DNA from 2 places in the Paenibacillus sp. 102 genome. Region 2 is predicted to be linked to the other one. Evidence: riboswitches for the same ligand, from Rfam matches in the RefSeq annotation. Region 2 holds a riboswitch; the other holds the start of a gene.
What was found. A riboswitch is a leader RNA that binds a small molecule or an ion and turns the genes downstream of it on or off. The one in region 2 is predicted to bind preQ1.
Positions count from the first base shown of each region.

Region 1: another riboswitch for preQ1. It lies ahead of queC (7-cyano-7-deazaguanine synthase QueC); the one in region 2 lies ahead of AAIE21_RS06840 (QueT transporter family protein).

Region 1 is NZ_JBCGHT010000002.1:419,552-429,740, reverse strand. Features, by position in the region: gene AAIE21_RS08175 (Spo0E family sporulation regulatory protein-aspartic acid phosphatase) at 1-201, shown strand, start outside; gene AAIE21_RS08170 (ATP-binding protein) at 231-1,784, opposite strand; gene AAIE21_RS08165 (MarR family winged helix-turn-helix transcriptional regulator) at 1,968-2,414, shown strand; gene AAIE21_RS08160 (M3 family oligoendopeptidase) at 3,042-4,736, shown strand; gene AAIE21_RS08155 (DinB family protein) at 4,877-5,410, shown strand; gene AAIE21_RS08150 (DUF6254 family protein) at 5,646-5,762, shown strand; gene AAIE21_RS08145 (ATP-binding protein) at 5,774-6,982, opposite strand; PreQ1 riboswitch class I at 7,216-7,259, shown strand; gene queC (7-cyano-7-deazaguanine synthase QueC) at 7,353-8,015, shown strand; gene queD (6-carboxytetrahydropterin synthase QueD) at 8,015-8,509, shown strand; gene queE (7-carboxy-7-deazaguanine synthase QueE) at 8,502-9,218, shown strand; gene queF (preQ(1) synthase) at 9,297-9,794, shown strand; gene AAIE21_RS08120 (YkvS family protein) at 9,843-10,028, opposite strand.
Region 2 is NZ_JBCGHT010000002.1:178,879-189,067, forward strand. Features, by position in the region: gene AAIE21_RS06785 (aspartate aminotransferase family protein) at 1-1,106, opposite strand, end outside; gene AAIE21_RS06790 (solute symporter family protein) at 1,294-2,844, opposite strand; gene AAIE21_RS06795 (DUF485 domain-containing protein) at 2,847-3,188, opposite strand; gene AAIE21_RS06800 (sterol desaturase family protein) at 3,380-4,009, opposite strand; gene AAIE21_RS06805 (cytoplasmic protein) at 4,094-4,387, opposite strand; gene AAIE21_RS06810 (LysE family transporter) at 4,407-5,039, opposite strand; gene AAIE21_RS06815 (YqcI/YcgG family protein) at 5,236-5,964, opposite strand; gene cspB (cold shock-like protein CspB) at 6,233-6,430, shown strand; gene AAIE21_RS06825 (DUF2564 family protein) at 6,550-6,798, shown strand; gene AAIE21_RS06830 (zinc-finger domain-containing protein) at 6,833-7,009, opposite strand; gene AAIE21_RS06835 (ribonuclease H family protein) at 7,022-7,681, opposite strand; gene AAIE21_RS06840 (QueT transporter family protein) at 7,837-8,322, opposite strand; PreQ1 riboswitch class I at 8,329-8,373, opposite strand; gene AAIE21_RS06845 (aldose 1-epimerase family protein) at 8,505-9,377, shown strand; gene AAIE21_RS06850 (reverse transcriptase-like protein) at 9,621-10,007, shown strand; gene AAIE21_RS06855 (DMT family transporter) at 10,022-10,189, shown strand, end outside.

The DNA of each region.
Region 1 (10,189 bases), 240 kb from region 2:
GGTTTAACCAACGGATTAAATAGTACGGAAACAATTCAAGTGAGTCAAGAATTGGACAAGCTTATTTTACAGTATCAAAGCTATAAAGAGAAGCGAACACCAAGATGGTTAACATTTATGAAGGTCCCTTTTTTTCAAATAGAATATGAAGGGAAATCAAGTGCTTTTTGGAAAATGTTTGTAACTGCTTTTATGAAATAAACATAATTACCCTCCTTAAAGAAGGATAATTATGCGGGATCTAATGGAAGCTTTATATGGACAGTGGTTCCTTTATTTTCTTTGCTATCAATCACAATTTGTCCATCATACATTTCTATAATTCGTTTGCATATGACAAGGCCAAGACCTGTTCCGGTATCTTTACTTGTAAAGAACGGATGAAAGAGGTGTTTTTGAATATGCTTTGGAATACCTTTTCCAGTGTCAACAATGTGTAATTGTGCGTGTTCTTTATTACTGGTTACCTGAATTGTTAATATATCACCAGATGACATAGCTTCAATTGCGTTTTTTGTAATATTTAAAACCACTTGTTTCATATGATCTTTTGAACAACGGATATGAACAGGGTGATCTGGTAACTGCAAGGTAAATATAATATTATACAAATGTGCTTCCGATTGAATAATTACTGCTACCTCTTTAATAATATCTCTTACATCATACTTTTTTTCAATAATCGCGGTTGGTTTGCCAAGAATAAGAAATTCGCTAACAATTTCATTGATACGTTTTATTTCTTGTTCAATAACAGAAAAATAAAACTGGTCTTGCTCTTGTGTATGTTTTTCTTTTAAGAGTGTTACGAGACCTTTAATTCCGGTAAGTGGATTCCGGATTTCGTGAGCTGTACTAGCTGCAAAAGTACCAACTAATTCAATTTTTTGTATTTCATTTTGTTGTCTCTCCAATTTTGTTTGTCGTTTCAGTAAAATATATTGAACGAGTAAAAATAAAATCGTCATTAAAAATAAAGTAACGAGACATTCTACCACAACCATTTGGTATAAAGTTGTTTTATGAATAGGTAATGGAGAAACGGAAACTTGCCATTTTAACTTTTGTAGCGGAGTAGAAAGCATATTTGTATGTGGCTTACTTGACTCGGTATTATCATCTCTTAAAAAGATAACGCCATGCGGATCGGTCACTTCAAAATGATACTGTGGCTTGATTGCATTTAAAGCAGATGAAATATAATCAAAACGCAAACTTGCTAATAATAATCCAGATACTTTCTTGTTTTTTGTAAAAACGGGTGTGGCGATTAAGATGGCTTGGTGGCCAAGAACACGATCGGTAATGACAGAAGATACAGTTGTTTTTTTAGTTTTAAAAGCTTCTAGTATGTAACTTCGATCTGCGACAGGAATGGGGGCTGTTAACCCTTTTGATGCTACTGCGATGAAAGCATCTTTATTCGCAAAGTATAGTCCAGAAAAACGTTCGTCTTTTTCGTCTGTATCACGAAGTATTTGTTCAATTCCAGTCATGTTTTCTGTTTGTGTATTTACGACCATGGAAAGCATTTCTAAAGCGGAAATTGCCTCACCGATATGATGATCTAAATAGTCTCTATATACAAATAAGGCAGTATGAGCAGCTAGCTTGTTTGATTGTTGCATTTGATATGTATGATAGGAATATAAAACTGTACCGATTCCAAGTGTGGGTAATATGGCAAGTAATATATAGAGAATGATGTTTCGTAAATTCCTGTTCAAGGTTGTTACTCCTTCTTTTTTATTATCATTATATATAAACTGTGTTAAAATTGTCATGGTTTTATTTAATATGTGATGGTTAGTATATTTTTAGTAGAAGGAACGAGTGAAACTGATAAGTGATTGAGCAATCACTCAGAGACAAAAGGGGCGATTGATAGGGATTTGCTTTATGAATAACCTTTTTATTTGGCAGATTGCCTCGAATGCTTGTGAATTTAGGTGAAGGGTTGAAATTGTATGAAATTAAATGATGGACGAGAAGATATTTCTCAATCTTTAAAAGTGTTTATTGCACTATCACGTGTGCACCGTGCTGTTATGGATACTACAAATAAGTCAATACAAAGTAATGGACTAAATCCAACTGAGTTTGCTGTGTTAGAATTGCTATATCATAAAGGCGGTCAGCCGCTTCAACAAATTGGAGAGCGTATTTTAATTGCAAGTGGAAGTATTACGTATGTTGTCGATAAGTTAGAAAAAAAGGGGCTTGTAAAACGAATTCCATGCCCGAATGATCGACGTGTTATCTATGCACAGTTAACAGAAGAAGGAGAGATTTTCATCGCTTCTATTTTTCCAAATCATGAAAAAGTTATACACGATTCATTTGAAATGTTAACAAAAGATGAGAAGAATGAGTTGTTATCTTTACTTAAGAAAGTCGGAAAGTATGAAAAATGATATATACATAAGTATAAATTGAAAAACCTTTCTTTTTTGATGGGAGAGAGCATCCGGCCATGCATAGAAGCGGTCAGGTCCTTTTTCAGCCCCGTACCAAGTGAAAACAAAAGGAGAAAATAAGTAGTAATTTCCTTTTATAGTTCATAGCCATGACTTTATGTGTTGGAAATGAACAAAGGGTTATCTCACAAAGTCCCGAGTAGTGATGGGAATTTCCATTTATATAAGTACAAATTGAAAAACCTTTCTTTTTTTGATGGGAGAGAGCATCTGGCCATGCATAGAAGCGGTCAGGTCCTTTTTCAGCCCCGTACCAAGTGAAAATAAAGAAGGAAAACGAGTGTAGGTCATTTTTGTTATTCGTAGTAGGGAATTATATGTCGAAAAATCAAAATCGATTTATATAGCATGTTAAAAAGCTTTCGATGTAAAATGATCAAAGGCTTTTTTGTTTATCCTGCTATTTATGGGGATAACTTCCCTCCTCTAAAATTCAATGAAAGAAAAGAATATAGCTGAAGGAATGCTATAGCTTCTGATGAATTTTGCTGAAGAATAAAAGGAGATTCAGAAAAGGAAATGGAATTATAGTAAGGGGACATATAATCGAGAGGAGGCATATTCATGTCATTTCAGAACTATGAATATAAACGTCCGAATACAGAAGAATTACAAGAAAAATTTACTGCAGCTTTAGAACAATTTGAGAATGCAAAGACAGTAGAAGAACAAAAGCAAGTAATTGGTGTAATTAATGAGATTCGCAATGATTTTGGTACAATGGGAAATATTTGTTATATTCGCCATTCTGTTGATACAACAGATGCATTTTATAAGGGAGAACAAGATTTCTTTGATGAGTATTCTCCGATTGTACAAGGATATGGAACGAAATATTATAAAGCATTGTTGAATTCTCCATTTCGTGAGGAACTAGAGGCTTATTATGGGAAACAGTTATTTGCTTTAGCAGAGTGTGATTTGAAAACATATTCAGATGAAATTGTGAAAGATCTACAACTGGAAAATAAATTATCTTCGCAATATACACAACTTTTAGCTGCTGCAAAAATTGATTTTGAAGGGGAAGAAAGAACTTTATCACAACTTGGACCTTTTATGCAACATAAGGATAGAGATATGCGTAAAAGAGCAAGTGAAGCGTATTATGGTTTCTTAGCAGAGCATGAAGAAGAGCTAGACCGTATTTATGATGAACTTGTAAAAATAAGAACAAAGATTGCCAAAACACTTGGTTTTAAAAACTTTGTTGAACTTGGATATGCAAGAATGTATCGAACAGATTATAATGCGGAAATGGTGGCAAATTATCGTAAACAAGTACTAGATTACATCGTTCCAGTTGCAACAGAATTACGAAATAGACAAAAAGCACGCATCGGTGTAGAAAAATTGACTTACTATGATGAGGGTTTTGAATATGCAACAGGGAATCCGACTCCAAAAGGAGATGCAGAGTGGATTATTAATCATGGAAAAACGATGTACAAAGAATTATCAAAAGAAACAGATGAATTCTTTAACTTTATGCTAGATAATGAATTATTAGATTTAGTTGCGAAAAAAGGAAAAGCTGGCGGCGGTTATTGTACATATATTGAAAATTATAAAGCTCCGTTTATTTTCTCAAACTTTAATGGAACATCAGGCGATATTGATGTGTTAACACACGAAGCGGGGCATGCGTTTCAAGTATATGAGAGCCGTAAGTTTGAAATTCCAGAGTATAATTGGCCAACGTATGAAGCATGTGAAATTCATTCCATGAGTATGGAATTTTTCACATGGCCATGGATGAAATTATTCTTTGAGGAAGATGCGGATAAATATTATTTCTCTCATTTAAGTTCAGCGCTACTATTTTTACCATATGGTGTATCAGTTGATGAATATCAACATTATGTATATGAAAATCCAGAAGCGTCTCCAGAGGAGCGTAAAGCGGCATGGCGTAACATTGAAAGAAAGTACTTACCACACAGAGACTATGAAGACAATGATTATTTAGAACGTGGCGCTTTCTGGCAACGCCAAGGGCATATTTATAACTCTCCTTTCTATTATATTGATTATACATTGGCTCAAATTTGTGCACTGCAATTTTGGAAGCGAGCAAGAGACAATAGACAAGAAGCGTGGGAAGACTATGTGAACCTTTGTCAACAGGGAGGAAGTAAATCTTTCTTAGATTTAGTAGAGGTAGCAAACTTAACATCACCATTTGCTAATGGATGTGTCCAGGGAGTAATCAATGAGATTCAAGTGTGGTTACGTGCCGTAGATGACACAAAATTGTAAAAATACCCCTTCGTTTTCGCGTATTTTATAATCGACACATCCACAAAATAATGAGATAATATAAGAAAATTCAGATTTATTTAAAGGGGTGTTTCTAAATTAGAAGCGCCTCTTTTTACCAAAAAAGAGGGGGGAGAATTATGCTTCAATCTAATATGAATGTTAGTTTGGAAACTTTGCTGCAATCGTTACAATCTACAAGAAACACACTATTATCAGAAATTGAGATGTTAAATGATACGGAAGTAAATGTAAAACCGCGCCGTGATAAATGGAGCATCACTCAAATTTTGCATCATCTGCACTTAGTTGAACAATCTGTTACATCAGCTCTGGTGTATGCTTTACAGAAAAAAGAAAGAAAAGTAGTCCCACTCAAAGATCTCCAACTTACTCTTGATCGAACACATAAACGAGAAGCTCCTCAACAAATGCAACCAACAGAGACATTAATGAAAAAACAACAAATAATTCAATTGCTCGAACATTCACGAGCAGAATTATTGCATACATTGTACAGTATTATAGATGAAAGTGAATTATTCGAAAATTCGTTAAAACACCCTGTGTTTCATGAAATTAATTTATATCAATGGATTCAATTCCTTGATTTGCATGAACAGCGCCATCTTACACAGTTAAAAGAAGCAAAATATGCGATTTTGCAAAGATAAAGAAAAATTCGCATTGATATGGGAACTATATATAATAAATAAAGGAAGCGAGTTAGTAGTTATCTCGCTTCCTTTATTTTATTCAGCTATTCATGGAAAGTAAGCCCCACTTCAATATTTAGAGAAAACTAAGAGAGTTAGATGATGAAAGTTTCACTTTATATGCTGGATGGATGCATATTTTTATCTCTTATTTTGGAATAATACATAGAGAGCATACGAAGGAGTTGAGAGCATGTCACATAAGAAGAAAGAGCAAGAGCGTAGTTGGAAAGCACGAAAAGAAAATCAAAAACCGCATGGGAAAGTAAAGACTTTTGCTGAACTTGTTGATGAAACAGAAAAAACGTGATGAAATCTTCATCACGTTTTTTGTATGAGCGGAAAGGTTAATAGGAAGGTTGTTCCAATATCTTTTTCACTTGTAATATCAATTTTTCCATCCATTGCTTTGATGACGCTAAATACGACCATCATTCCAAGGCCAGTTCCTTTCTCTTTTGTAGAATAGAATGGAGAGCCAAGGCGCTTTCTTTGTTCAGTGTTCATACCGATTCCATTGTCTTTTATATACAATTGAATATGCTTATGGTCGGGAACTAGTGTGAGAATCAGATTGCCCCCTTTAGGCATGGCTTCAATACAGTTTTTTAGAATATTTAACAAACATTGATTAAATTTTTGCTTTTCACCAGTAATAAAAAAAGAGCTACTTTGTTTTATGTAATGTATGCGAACATTTGATAAATTAGCTAATGGCGTAATAAGAGATAGTGCGTGAAGTAATTCATCTTCTAGTTGTAACACTTGTTCTTTTTCAATACTTGGTTTTGCAAATGTTAAATAATCTGTGAGAACGTGATTTGCTTGTTCAATCCCATGTATAGCTATTTCTGTGTATAATTTTCGATCTTTTTCAGAGCATTCGTCAGATTGTAGAAGTTGTAAAAACCCTTTTGTTGAAGTTAAAGGATTACGAATTTCATGGGAAATAGAAGCAGCCATTTCTCCAATAAGATGAAATTTTTCCGCGTTAATAAGTTCTTCGTGTAAACGAACTTGCAATTGAAGTATGTTCAATAAATAAAGAATAAGAATTGTACCGATTATTGTGCAAAGTTGATACGCAATAATGTAAGAAAGATAGTCTTCAGAATTAGACACTTTGATAAGGAAAACAGGAACCCAAACGAGTCCGTATGTAAGACTATATAAAATGGCAAGTATAAGTTTTATATGATTTGACCCTTTGTTGAAAAATTTGTATGTAGAAAGTAAAACAATATATAAGAGAATCGAGCCAATGGCGGATGGAATGATTCCTATTCCTCCTAATAAGAAACGGTATACGTTTAATACAACTAAAATAGACCCACCGGCAATTGGTCCTCCTGTTAATGTGCCAACAATTAATACAATATGACGCATATCAAATTGAAATCCAGTATTCGTTTTGGCTGCAAAAAAAATGCAAAGTATTGTGGTAATACTACAAAGTAATATAAATATAGTTGAATTTAGCTTAGGTGAATGCTTGCCTTTTTGATTCCAAAATAGGTGATACACTAGCATTATAACGAGAATCAATAATATGTTTAAAAAGAGGTGAATGATAAAGAGCTTCAGTTGTATGCCCCCTTGCTATTCTCACATGTATAGTATTAATTAAGTATAATCATACTATTAAAATACAAGAAAATAAATCTGAATTTCGTTAAAAAAAAGAAAAATCAGAAGTTTCCCCGAGAGAGATACAGTATGGTACAATATGTGTTGTCAATGAAAGAAGAAATTCCATGTATAACATGGGAGAGGTTCGCGAACTCCCTCTATAAAAAACTATGGAAACAACAATATCCTTAGGTATTGTTTTGTTTTTTTATTGTGACAGTTCAAGAACGTTCTTTCTTCTTATTCGTATTAGAGAAGGAGAATGAGTGAGATGAAAAAAGAAAAAGCAGTTGTCGTTTTTAGTGGTGGCCAGGATAGTACAACATGTTTATTTTGGGCGATGCAGCAGTTTGCAGAAGTAGAAGCTGTGACGTTTAATTATAATCAACGTCATAAGCTAGAAATTGACTGTGCAGCTGATATTGCGAAAGAATTAGGAATTAAACATACAGTACTTGATATGAGCTTATTAAATCAACTTGCCCCAAATGCGCTAACGAGAACGGATATGGAGATTACACATGAAGATGGTAAATTGCCATCAACATTTGTAGAGGGACGAAATTTACTGTTCTTATCATTTGCAGCTGTGCTAGCAAAGCAAGTTGGAGCACGTCATATTGTAACAGGCGTATGTGAAACAGACTTTAGCGGTTATCCTGATTGCCGTGATGTATTTGTGAAATCGTTAAACGTTACTTTAAATCTATCTATGGATTATCCATTTGTTATTCATACACCACTTATGTGGATCGATAAAGCAGAAACATGGAAATTGTCAGATGAACTTGGTGCATTTGAGTTTGTTAGAGAAAAAACATTAACATGTTATAACGGAATAATCGGTGATGGCTGCGGTGAATGTCCAGCTTGTAAACTTCGTAAAGCAGGTTTAGATACGTATTTACAAGAACGCGAAGGAGCGAATGCATAATGGAACAGAATTTTTTTGGATTTCGCATTGTAGAAAACTTACAAAAAATGGACAAGGACATTCAACGTGAACAACTGAAATATCATAATAAACGAGTGATGGTAAGCAAGGAATTTACATTTGATGCAGCGCATCATTTGCACTGTTATGAAGGGAAATGTAAAAATTTACACGGTCACACATACAAAGTTGTTTTTGGTATTAGTGGATATGTAAATGAGATTGGACTTGCCATTGACTTTGGAGATATAAAAGAAATTTGGAAAAATGAAATAGAAATTTATCTGGATCATCGTTATTTAAATGAAACATTACCAGCGATGAATACGACGGCTGAAAATATGGTCGTTTGGATTTATGAAAAGATGGAAGAAGCACTTACAAAAGAAAATCGTGCTAATGAATATAAGGGAGCACGTGTTGAATTTGTTCGCCTATTTGAAACACCAACAAGTTATGCGGAAGTAAGACGGGAGTGGATGATCGGTGAGTAAAATCCCCGTCTTAGAAATCTTCGGTCCAACCATTCAAGGTGAAGGAATGGTTGTTGGGCAAAAGACGATGTTCATTCGTACAGCAGGTTGTGATTATAGTTGCGCATGGTGCGATTCATCCTTTACATGGGATGGATCGGCGAAAGAACAAATTCGGCAAATGACTCCAGAAGAAATTTGGAGTGAACTTGTTGACATTGGTGGAGAGAATTTTTCACATGTAACAATTTCAGGTGGGAACCCAGTATTATTAAAACATTTAGATGATTTTCTATCTTTACTACAAGAAAAGAAAATTCGTACCGCTATTGAAACGCAAGGGAGCAAGTGGCAGGATTGGTTGCTTCGTATTGATGAAATAACTATCTCACCGAAGCCACCAAGCTCACAGATGAAAACAGATTTTCTCATATTAGATTCTGTTATTGAAAGATTAGCAGGAAAAGATTTTAGTTTAAAAGTTGTCGTGTTTGATGATCACGATTTTGAATATGCGGTAAAGGTGCATGAGCGTTATCCACACGTACCATTTTTCTTACAAGTTGGAAATGATGATACGAAAACAGTAGATGATGCATTGCTTATTAAGAATTTATTACAAAAATATGAATGGCTCATTGAAAAAGCGGTTCATAGCAAAGAGATGAATGACGCAAAAGTATTACCTCAGCTTCACGCGTTAGTATGGGGAAACAAACGAGGTGTATAAAGAAGTGTTTCTTATTATATGGGGTTGCCTCCAGTAGGAAGCAGTTTTTACCAATCGAATTGAAGGGATGTATACAGAATGGCAGGAAGATTAGACGAAGATTTAAAAGATGTAACGTTACTTGGAAATCAAAATACAAAATATTTATTTGAATATAGTCCAGAAATTTTAGAGACATTTGATAATAATCATCCAAACCGTGATTATTTTGTGAAATTCAACTGTCCTGAATTTACAAGCTTATGTCCAAAAACAGGACAACCAGATTTTGCAACGATTTATATTAGTTATATTCCAGAACAAAAAATGGTGGAGAGTAAATCATTAAAATTATATTTATTTAGTTTCCGTAACCATGGAGATTTTCATGAAGATTGTATGAATGTTATTATGAATGACTTAATCAAATTAATGGACCCGCGTTACATTGAAGTGTGGGGGAAATTTACACCACGTGGTGGAATCTCAATTGATCCATATTGTAACTATGGTCGCCCTGGTACAAAATATGAAAAAATGGCAGAATATCGTATGATGAATCACGATTTATATCCTGAAACTGTGGATAATCGTTAATGAAAAAAGGATCTGTATGTATCATACAGACCCTTTTTTTCTATTATATTATGCATGTTGATTAATAACTGTATAGTTTTTGTGATTTACAACTGTAAGAGGTTCCATATCTAGTTCTCTAAAATTCTCCATGATTGTTATATCGACAATAACGGAGTTTTTATTTACTTTTTGAACACGACCTTGCATTCCACCTTTAAATTCGATAATATCTCCAGTTTCTGCGATTTTCATAAGCAACTCTCCTTGTTACAGTTTTGCCAAAAAAGAACAAGTTTGTTCTTTTTTATTTCCCTTTATTTTGAACTATATTCCCCTGTTTGTAAATGTTTCCATGATAAAATTTCAAAAAATAGTCATTTTTCGTAAGATATGTATAAAGTATTTTTCTATTT
Region 2 (10,189 bases):
ATATCTCCAACAAGTGGATGATCCCCAATCTCTTCTTTTAACTGTTCTAATAAGAGAGATCCCATTTGTGCAGAACGCTCAATTAAATTTTCATTTTCCATAATCTCTAAGTTTTTAAGCGCTAACGCACAAGCAGCTGGATTGCCACCAAACGTGTTAATATGACGGAAAAATTCATATTCTCCTGTGCCTTTGAATGCTTCATAAATTTCTTTTTTCACTGCTGTTGCCGATAATGGTAAGTATGCACTTGTAATCCCTTTTGCCATTGTAACGATATCAGGTTTCACATCGTAATTCATAAAACCAAACGCTTTTCCCGTGCGCCCAAAACCACAGATGACTTCATCACTAATTAATAATGCGCCATGTTTTTGGCATGTCTGATGAACGGCTTTCATATAATCTTGCGGTGGCATCAAAATACCTCCGCCCGTAATAATTGGCTCCATAATAAATCCAGCTATCGTTTCACTTAATTCCCACTTCATAACACGATCAATTTCTTTCACACAATCTACATCATAAATATTTTGTGATGTAATCTCTGGCATTCGGTAACAGTCTGGCGGCGTCACATGTAAGAAACCTGAAGCAAATGGCTCATATTGATACCTCCGCTGTGCCTGTCCTGTAGCTGCCATCGCTGCCATTGTATTCCCATGATAACCACGATAACGTGATATAAATTTATAACGGTGTGGTTCCCCCCTATATGCATAATATTGACGAGCAATTTTAAATGCTGTTTCATTTGCTTCTGATCCACTATTTGAGAAGAAAATGACATATTCTCCTTCAAGCCATTCATTTAACTTTTCAGCAAGTCGAATTGCCGGTTCATGTGATTGTGACATTGGAAAATATGATAATGTTTGCAATTGCTCATACGCTGCTTCAGCAAGCTCTTTTCTTCCGTATCCACTATTCACACACCAAAGCCCACTCATACCATCTAAGTATCTTTTACCCTCTATATCTTCCACCCAACATCCTTCGGCTTTAGCCCCAACCATTGTGCTATTTGGGCTAAAAGGGCGCATGCCATGCCACACATACTTTTCATCCTTTTCTAATAACACATCTGTTTGTTTTGTTTTCACCATACATTCCACCTTCCAAAACAACTTATATTTCTTCAAGCTGCACTGGTGCCATGATGAGGTAAAACTTTTCCCTATTTATTTTCATTCCACATGAACGAAACAAATCCTACCAACTGCATAGTAATATTTTTAAGCGAAATTTCAAAATAAAAGAGCTCTCCATCCAACTGGAAAGCTCTTTTTCTGCTTAATGCGCAGATACATCACTAACCCCATGACCTGTGTTAGATTTAACAAGAATTTCATCAAATTTCGCTGCATCTTCTTTCTTACTTGAGAAGATTGTCCCTAAGTATGCTGCTAAAAATCCAAGTGGAATAGAAATAATCCCAGGTGTTGTGTAAGGGAATAACGCTTCTCCAACAAAGATTGCTTTCCCGGCTTCAGGACTCCAGACATTCGGGCTTAGTGCCACTAATACGATAGCTGAAACTAAACCAACAACCATTCCGCAAATAGCTCCTGTTGTATTAAAACGTTTCCAATAAATTGTAAATAAAATAACTGGTAGGTTCGCACTTGCAGCCACCGCAAATGCTAATGATACTAGGAATGCAACATTTAACGTTTGAGCAAATAACGCTAAAATAATAGATAATACCGCTACACCAATCGAAGCATAGCGTGCCATCGATACTTGTTCTTTTTCTGTTGACTTACCTTTACGAATAATCTCATTATAAAAATCATGTGCAAACGCTGAAGCTGCTGTTAAAACAAGACCTGCCACAACGGCCAAAATCGTCGCAAATGCAATTGCAGAAACGAAAGCAAATAAGAAATCTCCGCCAAGTGCTTTTGCTAATAAAGGTGCTGCCATATTACCAGCTGGGTTTGCCTGAATAATTGCCGCATTCCCTACAAATGCAGCTGCACCAAATCCTAAGAAAATCGTCATAATATAAAACGCACCAATTAACCATGTTGCATATACAACCGACTGGCGTGCTGTTTTCGCATCACGAACAGTGAAAAAGCGAACGAGAATATGAGGTAAACCAGCTGTTCCAAGAACGAGACCTAAGTTTAAAGAAATCGTATCTAATCCATCCTTATACTTCACTCCTGGATTTAAAAATGCTTCCTTTAGAGGTGTTGCAGTTTTCATCTGTGCAAACATTTCAGTTACGCTAAAATTAAATTTAGCAAATACAATTACTGAAATAATAAATGTCCCTGCCATTAGCAAGACAGCTTTTACAATTTGTACCCAGCTCGTCGCTGTCATACCTCCAAAAATCACATACACCGTCATTAACGTTCCAACAATTAAAACCGATGTCGTATATTCAATTCCTAATAATAGTTTAATAAGTGCTCCTGCTCCTACAAGTTGGGCAATCATATAAAAAATTGAAATTGTCATCGTATTTAAAGCAGCTACTCCGCGCACTTTTTTCGCATCAAAACGAGCTGCAATCATATCAGCTAATGTATATTTCCCTAAGTTTCTAAGCGGTTCGGCAACAAGGTATAATACAACTAAATAAGCAACAAGAAAACCTATGCTATAAAAGAAACCATCAAATCCAGTTAATGCAATTGCTCCTGCAATTCCTAGAAAAGAAGCAGCTGACATATAATCTCCCGCAATGGCCAGACCATTTTGCCATCCAGTCAAGCCTCCTCCTGCCGTATAAAACTCGCTCGCATTTTTCGTTTTTTTCGATGCAAAGTATGTTATGACGAGTGTACCAAGAACAATGATTAAAAAGAGTGCAAACGCCGTTACGTTCAAGATTATCCCCTCCCTTTTTGTATATCTTGAAGAATTTGTTGTGAAGCCCTGTCGAACGATTCCGCTTTTTTGCTATACATCATACATAATGCCCATGTCATAATAAATTGGGCAAAGGCAAAAATCCAAGCCCACGTCACATCGCCAAATGCTGATGTATTTAATACTTTTGAATACGATGTCAAAATAGGTAGTGCGATAAAAAAGCTCAAAAAGAAAATACTCATCGGAACAATGAATTTCCGTTTCTTTTCTAACAGTGCTTGAAATTCTGCTGACTGAACGACTTCTGTATAATTTACCTCACTTTGCAACTTGCGTGCTGAACTATCATCTCGTTTCATTTCCTCTGTCACCTCTCCCTCATTCTTTAAATCCAATCCCTTCGTATAACAAAAAACTAAATTTTATAAATATTCAGAAACTTATACTTAATTTTAGACAATCTTTCCTTCTCTGCAAAGATTTTTCGCTAGACATTTTTCGTCATATTTTTTCAATTTTTTAATATATTTTTGTGAAATAAAGGAAACGTTTATCGTACTACTTCTTGATTTTTCTCTTTCTCTAGATCGCGTGCCGTCTTACTTAATTCAACATCTTTCCCATTTTTATACGTACCAAATAAAAAATCATACACTGGGTTCGACACTCCAAACCAATAATTTTCATTCTTATAATGATGCAATATATGCTGTTTTTTTAACCATCTACCAAAACGAGTCGATGGCCGTATTGGCCTATGTGCGATATAATGTTTCCACTCATACACAAGCAGCATAACAATCATTCCCATTCCAAATGAAAGTGTAATCGTTACATGATTTGTCACTCCATACACAATGAACAAATAAATCGCAAACCCTGGCATGCTATACCAAACTGGTAAAAATAATAGTTTTAAATCATCAGGATACACATGATGATCATAATGTAATCTCTTTAACATTTTCAGTAGAAATGGATTCTTAGGAGGTTTCATATGAAACAAAAACCGATGTGTCACATATTCATTAATTGTATAAAAAATGATCCCCGCAAGGCATGATATAGCCGCTATCCCTGTAAATAATTGCATTTGCAAAATAATGATAAAAAGAATTAGTACTCCAAACATAATGATAATATCATGTTGCAAAAAAAACTCTTTCCATACTCTTTTCATTCACCCTATCCCCTTTCTTCGAACAAACAGCCGTAACATATCGTTACGACCGTTTCTTTTCCTATCTATATTATTCTCTTTAGATTACAAATTTGCTCGCTGTTCTATTGTAGAGAAAAAATTTTGCGAACCAAATATATTTTGTCTCGGTATAATGTGTTCAACTGCAAAGACAGTTACTTCTCCTCTCTGTACCTCTCCAATAATAAGTCCCAATATTTCATGATTTACAGCAAATGTTGGTTGCTTTGTTTGAAGTAATCTTTCAACAGTTTGAAGAATGGCTTCATATAAAGGATCCCTATCCGTTACTTCTTTTCGAATCTTTGGTGCTAATGTAATGATAATTTCTTTTCCATTAACTGTGGTTCGATACATAAAAATCTCCCCTTTAGTCTTATATGAACAACTGTAATGCTTTATATGCAAAATGAATCGAATACCCGACTAAGATAAAGCCAGCTCCCGCTGTAATATAACCGAGTGCCTTTGGCTTAAGCAATGTTCGTCCAAAGTGAACAGAAAAGGCAATATTTAAATTCCACAAAATAATGCCTCCAATGATGCAAAGACTATATAAAAAAGCCTCTTGTTTTGTTACCTTCGTAAGCAGCGAATTAAGTGTACTCCCATATACACCAAACCAAAAAACAAGATTTAACGGATTAGATACCGCAATTAAAAACCCTGCCATAAAGGATTGGCGAAGTCCACCTACCTCTTCTTGTTTATATTCCATATTTGAATGTGAAATTCCTTGTTTTACACTTTGAAATCCTAAATAAAACAATAAGAAAAAACCTATGCAATACATAAATGCTTGTACATATGTATACATAAATACAGAAGATAATCCAAAGTAAATTAAAAGCATAAATAAAATATCTGCACTCATCCCCCCTATCCCAACAAGCCAAGCATGCCAAAAACCACGTTCAATCCCTCTTTTTAACATTTCAATATTAATCGGTCCTACTGGTGCAGCTAATGAAATTCCTAGTATAAATTGCTGTATAATTGCTCCAATCATCGCTATATCCTTTCTATATCTTTTTACTATTAACTAATGAGAATATTGTTAAAAATAGACTAGATTTTATGAAAAATATACATATATAAAATGCCCTTTTTTATCCAAAACATGCAAAAAAGCCGCTCCTTTTGAAGTGCACCCCGATTGTTAGACACAGTCTAACAATCGGGGTGCACTTTTTTTATGGCGGCCTTCATTTCTTCACTTTATGATGAAATGGACATTTCCCTTCGATTGGCTCAATGTCATCTCCAATAAAATATTGCTTCCATTCACGGTGATTCGGATCGCCGTAATGACTAATATTCGGGTGTTTTGGCAATTGGTCCCATTTTTCAACTCGTTCTCTAACCATTTGTCTTGAGTACGAACCTTTCGGCCGATCTCCTTCTAATCCGTCAAATATGATTCGTGGCTGAAATCCAATAATAAGCGAGTTCCCTAAATGTCTCGTTTTTCTTTGTTTATAAGCTGGAGCATTCCCAAACGCAAACATTGGCTCCCCGCCAAATGAAAATTCCCATAAATGATGATCTGGATTTTCTGGAATCTGCTTTGGCCATAATTGATTATCTTCTTCATGTAAATATTGTAGGACCCTCCAAAAATACGCTCGGTAATGTTCAAGTGAGCATTCTTCACGTTCTGGCTCAACAAAAAGAAAAAATCCTCTTCTTACAACGGGTCGTTCGTTCATCAACTGTAAAAAAGTAAGCATTGTCTGTGGTAGATGACTCCAATCATCATGAGACAAGAATGAGTAGCGAAGTTCATTCTTCTTTAAAGCCGTTAAACCAAAATAGCAAGGAAAGGTTGGATCTAGTACAACGTTGGAGAATTTTTCAAATTCTTGCGAAACCCATCTTGGTATATCTATCCTATTTTTCATTCCTTCATTATCTAATAAATAGGACTGATTCATTCTCTCACCTCATTATGTACAATATTCACTTAAATATATTAGAAAAAAAGCTTGTCCTATACCATAAAAAAAACTTGTGTGAAAAATTATTTAAAAATACAAAAATTTAAAACCGCTTACTTGACTAAAATCTACCATTTCGTGTATATTTAAAATATCATTTAGCAGAATATTCGATAATATAGCATTTTCAGTTTTATGGATTCGCAAATATTTCAAATGAACTTCACTAAATGAAAAAGTAATCGTTTTTAGGAGGAATTGTAACATGCAAGGAAAAGTAAAATGGTTTAACAACGAAAAAGGTTTTGGATTTATCGAAATTGAAGGCGCTGACGATGTATTCGTACATTTCACAGCTATTCAAGGCGACGGCTACAAAGCTTTAGAAGAAGGTCAAGAAGTATCTTTCGATATCACTGAAGGAAACCGTGGACCTCAAGCTGCTAACGTAGTAAAACTTTAATCCCACATATAACAGGAGGTTGCCTAATCGGTAACCTCCTTTGTTATTCCTTTGTATATTTCTCTTTTACAGAGTAAAAACTATGTGAAATGTGACAGAATACAAAGGAGGAATGGAGATTGGGTTCCCATGTAAATGATTTTGAAGAAGTAAAATTCCGCGTAGAAACAGCACAAAAAATGGTAGGTTCTGCGACAATTACAATGGATCCAGAATCACTGGAACATGCGACTAATGCAGTTGAATCTGCACGCTCTCAACTTGAAACAATGAAATCTGTTGCAACAGATTTAGATGAGCCTTTTTTAATGAACGAAGAAAAAAAATTAAGTCTATGCGAACATCAATTGAAAGAAGCTAAGCACTAAAAAAGCATCCAGAGATTTACCTCTGGATGCTTTCTTATGATAATTGATCTCCATATTTTTTCAACTTCTCTCCAACAGTACATTGCCGAATACAAAAAGAATGGGCATAGTACTTACTATGCGTTTTCCGATAATGTTCCTGTAAAAAACATCCTTCGCAGTATGTTTCTAGTAAATCATTCACCTCTGTAATGAGCTGCTTTTTCTTCACCTCTGCACCTCTCTATTCGGTTATTTCTTTATGACTGTCAATTACTGTTCCTTCTAATGCTTGCGTTGCCAATTGATGCGCTTCTTTATTTTGTTTTCTTGCTACTGGTTCACAAACAAGCTTTAATTTCATCTTCTTTGCTTTTTGTTCAATCTGATCTAAATAATGATTCAAATGTTCATCGTAGCACGGCCATTCTCCAGCTAATTGCTGAAGGACGACTTGAGAATCGCCATGTAGTGTAACCAGTTCATATTTGATTCCTAATTCCTCTAGCACATTCATTCCATATAATAATGCTGCGTATTCCGCTTCATTATTATCATATATACCGTCTATATAAGCATTTCGACGAATCCGGTACACCTTCTGACCTTTTTTATAGTAAATACAGATACCAATTCCAGCCTCTTTCGTTTCCAGATCATATCCCCCATCAAAGTAAATGCGAATATCTTGTGGCTCCTCTTCTATTTGTTTACTGAGCTTTTTCATCTCTTTTAGCGTCCATTCCGCTCCCATTTCGTCATAAAATAATAATTCCTTTACTCTTCCAGTTTTCTCAAAATCAGTTGCAAATTGAAATGCTTCTTCTATGTTCATATAATCTGTTATTAATTCTGTTTGAAGACCATGTTTTGTTTTATAGAACCAAGTTATTTTGTATTTCATACTATTTCCCCTTATATATATGACTTCATACTTTTTATTTTAATATATATTTTACCTAGAGACACAATATTGTATGCGAATGAAAATGGGGTAATTATTATTTATAACATAACAAAAAAGAGTTGCTACATCACAAGCAACTCTTTCAATACATTTTACATAAATCTCTTAAATTGTACACGTTTATTAATCCCATACATAACAGGCATACCAATTGCCATTACGACAAATTCACCGGCTGCACATGTAAGCCATGTAAATAAGAATGGTAAATCAAATGCAAGATGAAGTTCAATCGCTATCATAAACATGGTAACTGTAAAGATAACTGTATTAAAAATCATCCGAGCCCAGACACCCTTAATAAAACGCATGGAAATAATAGTAGCAAGAAGTGCAAGAACAGATTGTCCCACTCCAAATACTAAATCATACGCAATCATAGGTGAGAAAAAGAGATTTGTTAAAAATACACCTAAGACAATTCCATAAATTGATTTCTTATTAAATACAACGAGATGATTAAACATCTCCGAAATACGAAATTGTACATTCGTAAAGCCAAATGGCTGAATAAGTGCAGAAACAGCAATATATAACGCTGCTAAAATACCATTACCAACTAATGTTTTTATATTCATGACAAAATCTCCTTAGTTTTTTTCCGTGGGATGGTTTCGAACCACGTGATTCGTTTTTAAACAACAATTTTATATTGTACGCAATAGTCAACCATTCGTCAATAGATTCTTCTCATTCACTACCTTTTTTCTTATAGACAACGTATAATAGAAAATATGAAAGATTTAGGAGGTTTCACTTCATGACAGCAACAATTCAAAATGAAAAAGTAATCGTTTCCATCTCTGAAAAAGGTGCAGAGTTACAAAGCGTTCGCTTAAAAGAAGACAACACAGAATATATGTGGCAAGGAGATCCTAAATATTGGGGGCGCCGTGCACCAATTTTATTCCCGATCGTCGGTAGATTAGTGGACAATACATATCATGTAGATGGTAAACCTTATTCATTGACACAACACGGCTTTGCTCGCGATCTTATATTCTCGGTAAAAGAGCAAAACGAAACAAAGATTACATATGCTGTGACTAGCAATCAAGAAACTTTAGAAAAATATCCGTACGAGTTTGAGCTACTTGTATCTTATGAACTAGATGAGCAAAACATACATGTTACTTATGAAGTGATTAACCCTACTTCAAAAGAAATGTTCTTTTCTATCGGAGCACATCCAGGCTTCAATTGTCCTTTAGTAGAAGGTGAATCATTTACAGACTACCACTTATCATTTAATGGCCCTGAACATTTAGAAACAAGCGTTCTAGAAGGACCGTTTCTTTCAAAAGAAAAACAACTAATTGTTGAAAACAAAGCAGAGTTACCACTTACATACGATTTATTCAAAAATGATGCCCTTATTTTTGAAAATATGGATACAAACGAAATTTCTATTCGCTCTCATAAACATAATAAGTTTGTAAAAGTAGCATTTGAAGGGTTCCCATTCGTTGGTGTTTGGACACCAGGTAATGATGCTCCTTTTTTATGTATCGAACCTTGGTATGGAATTGCCGATGAAGTTGAACCAGCAAAAGATTTCAAAGAGAAAAAAGGCGTACAATTCTTACAAGCGAATGAAACATTCACATGCCGCTACAGCATTACAATTGGATAAAGTGAAACTTTAATCAATGAGGGTTTTCTTCATCCCCCACTGATTATTAGCCATCACGAATCGGGCTTTTACGGGCAGCCCCTCTCCCACCTAACTTCTTTGTTTTTGCTGAATTTTGAGGTGGGGGGCTTACTGCACGTTAATGCGGGGTAAAGTGCATTTTTCATATTCAATCCCTCACCTTTAAAATTAGGTGAGGGATTATTATCAGCTAACGCTATATAATAATGGAGGTTGTCAATCTTGATTGAAGTATATATTGATGGTGCATCCAAAGGAAATCCGGGTCCTTCTGGTGCTGGGGTTTTTATTAAAGGTGTGCAGCCAGCTGTGCAATTATCACTACCACTTGGAATCATGTCTAACCATGAAGCCGAATATCATGCATTACTCGCCGCATTAAAATATTGCACAGAACATAATTATAGCATTGTATCTTTTCGTACAGATTCACAGCTTGTTGAACGTGCTATAGAAAAAGAATATGCAAAAAACAAAACATATGCACCACTTTTAGAAGAAGCACTAGCGTACATCAAAAGGTTTGATCTTTTCTTTATAAAATGGATTCCAAGTAGTCAAAACAAAGTTGCCGATGAATTAGCTAGAAAAGCCATTTTACAAAATTAATGGGGGTTTTTAGTATGAAAAAAGGATGGATTGCTCCTCTCGCTTTATTATTTGTCTCCTTTATTTGGGGATCCACGTTTGTTGTCGTTCAAAATGCAATGTCATTTGTTGGGCCATTTACTTTCAATGGTATTCGTTTTTTATTTGCTGGAATCATTTTATTATTTGTCCAATTCACGTTC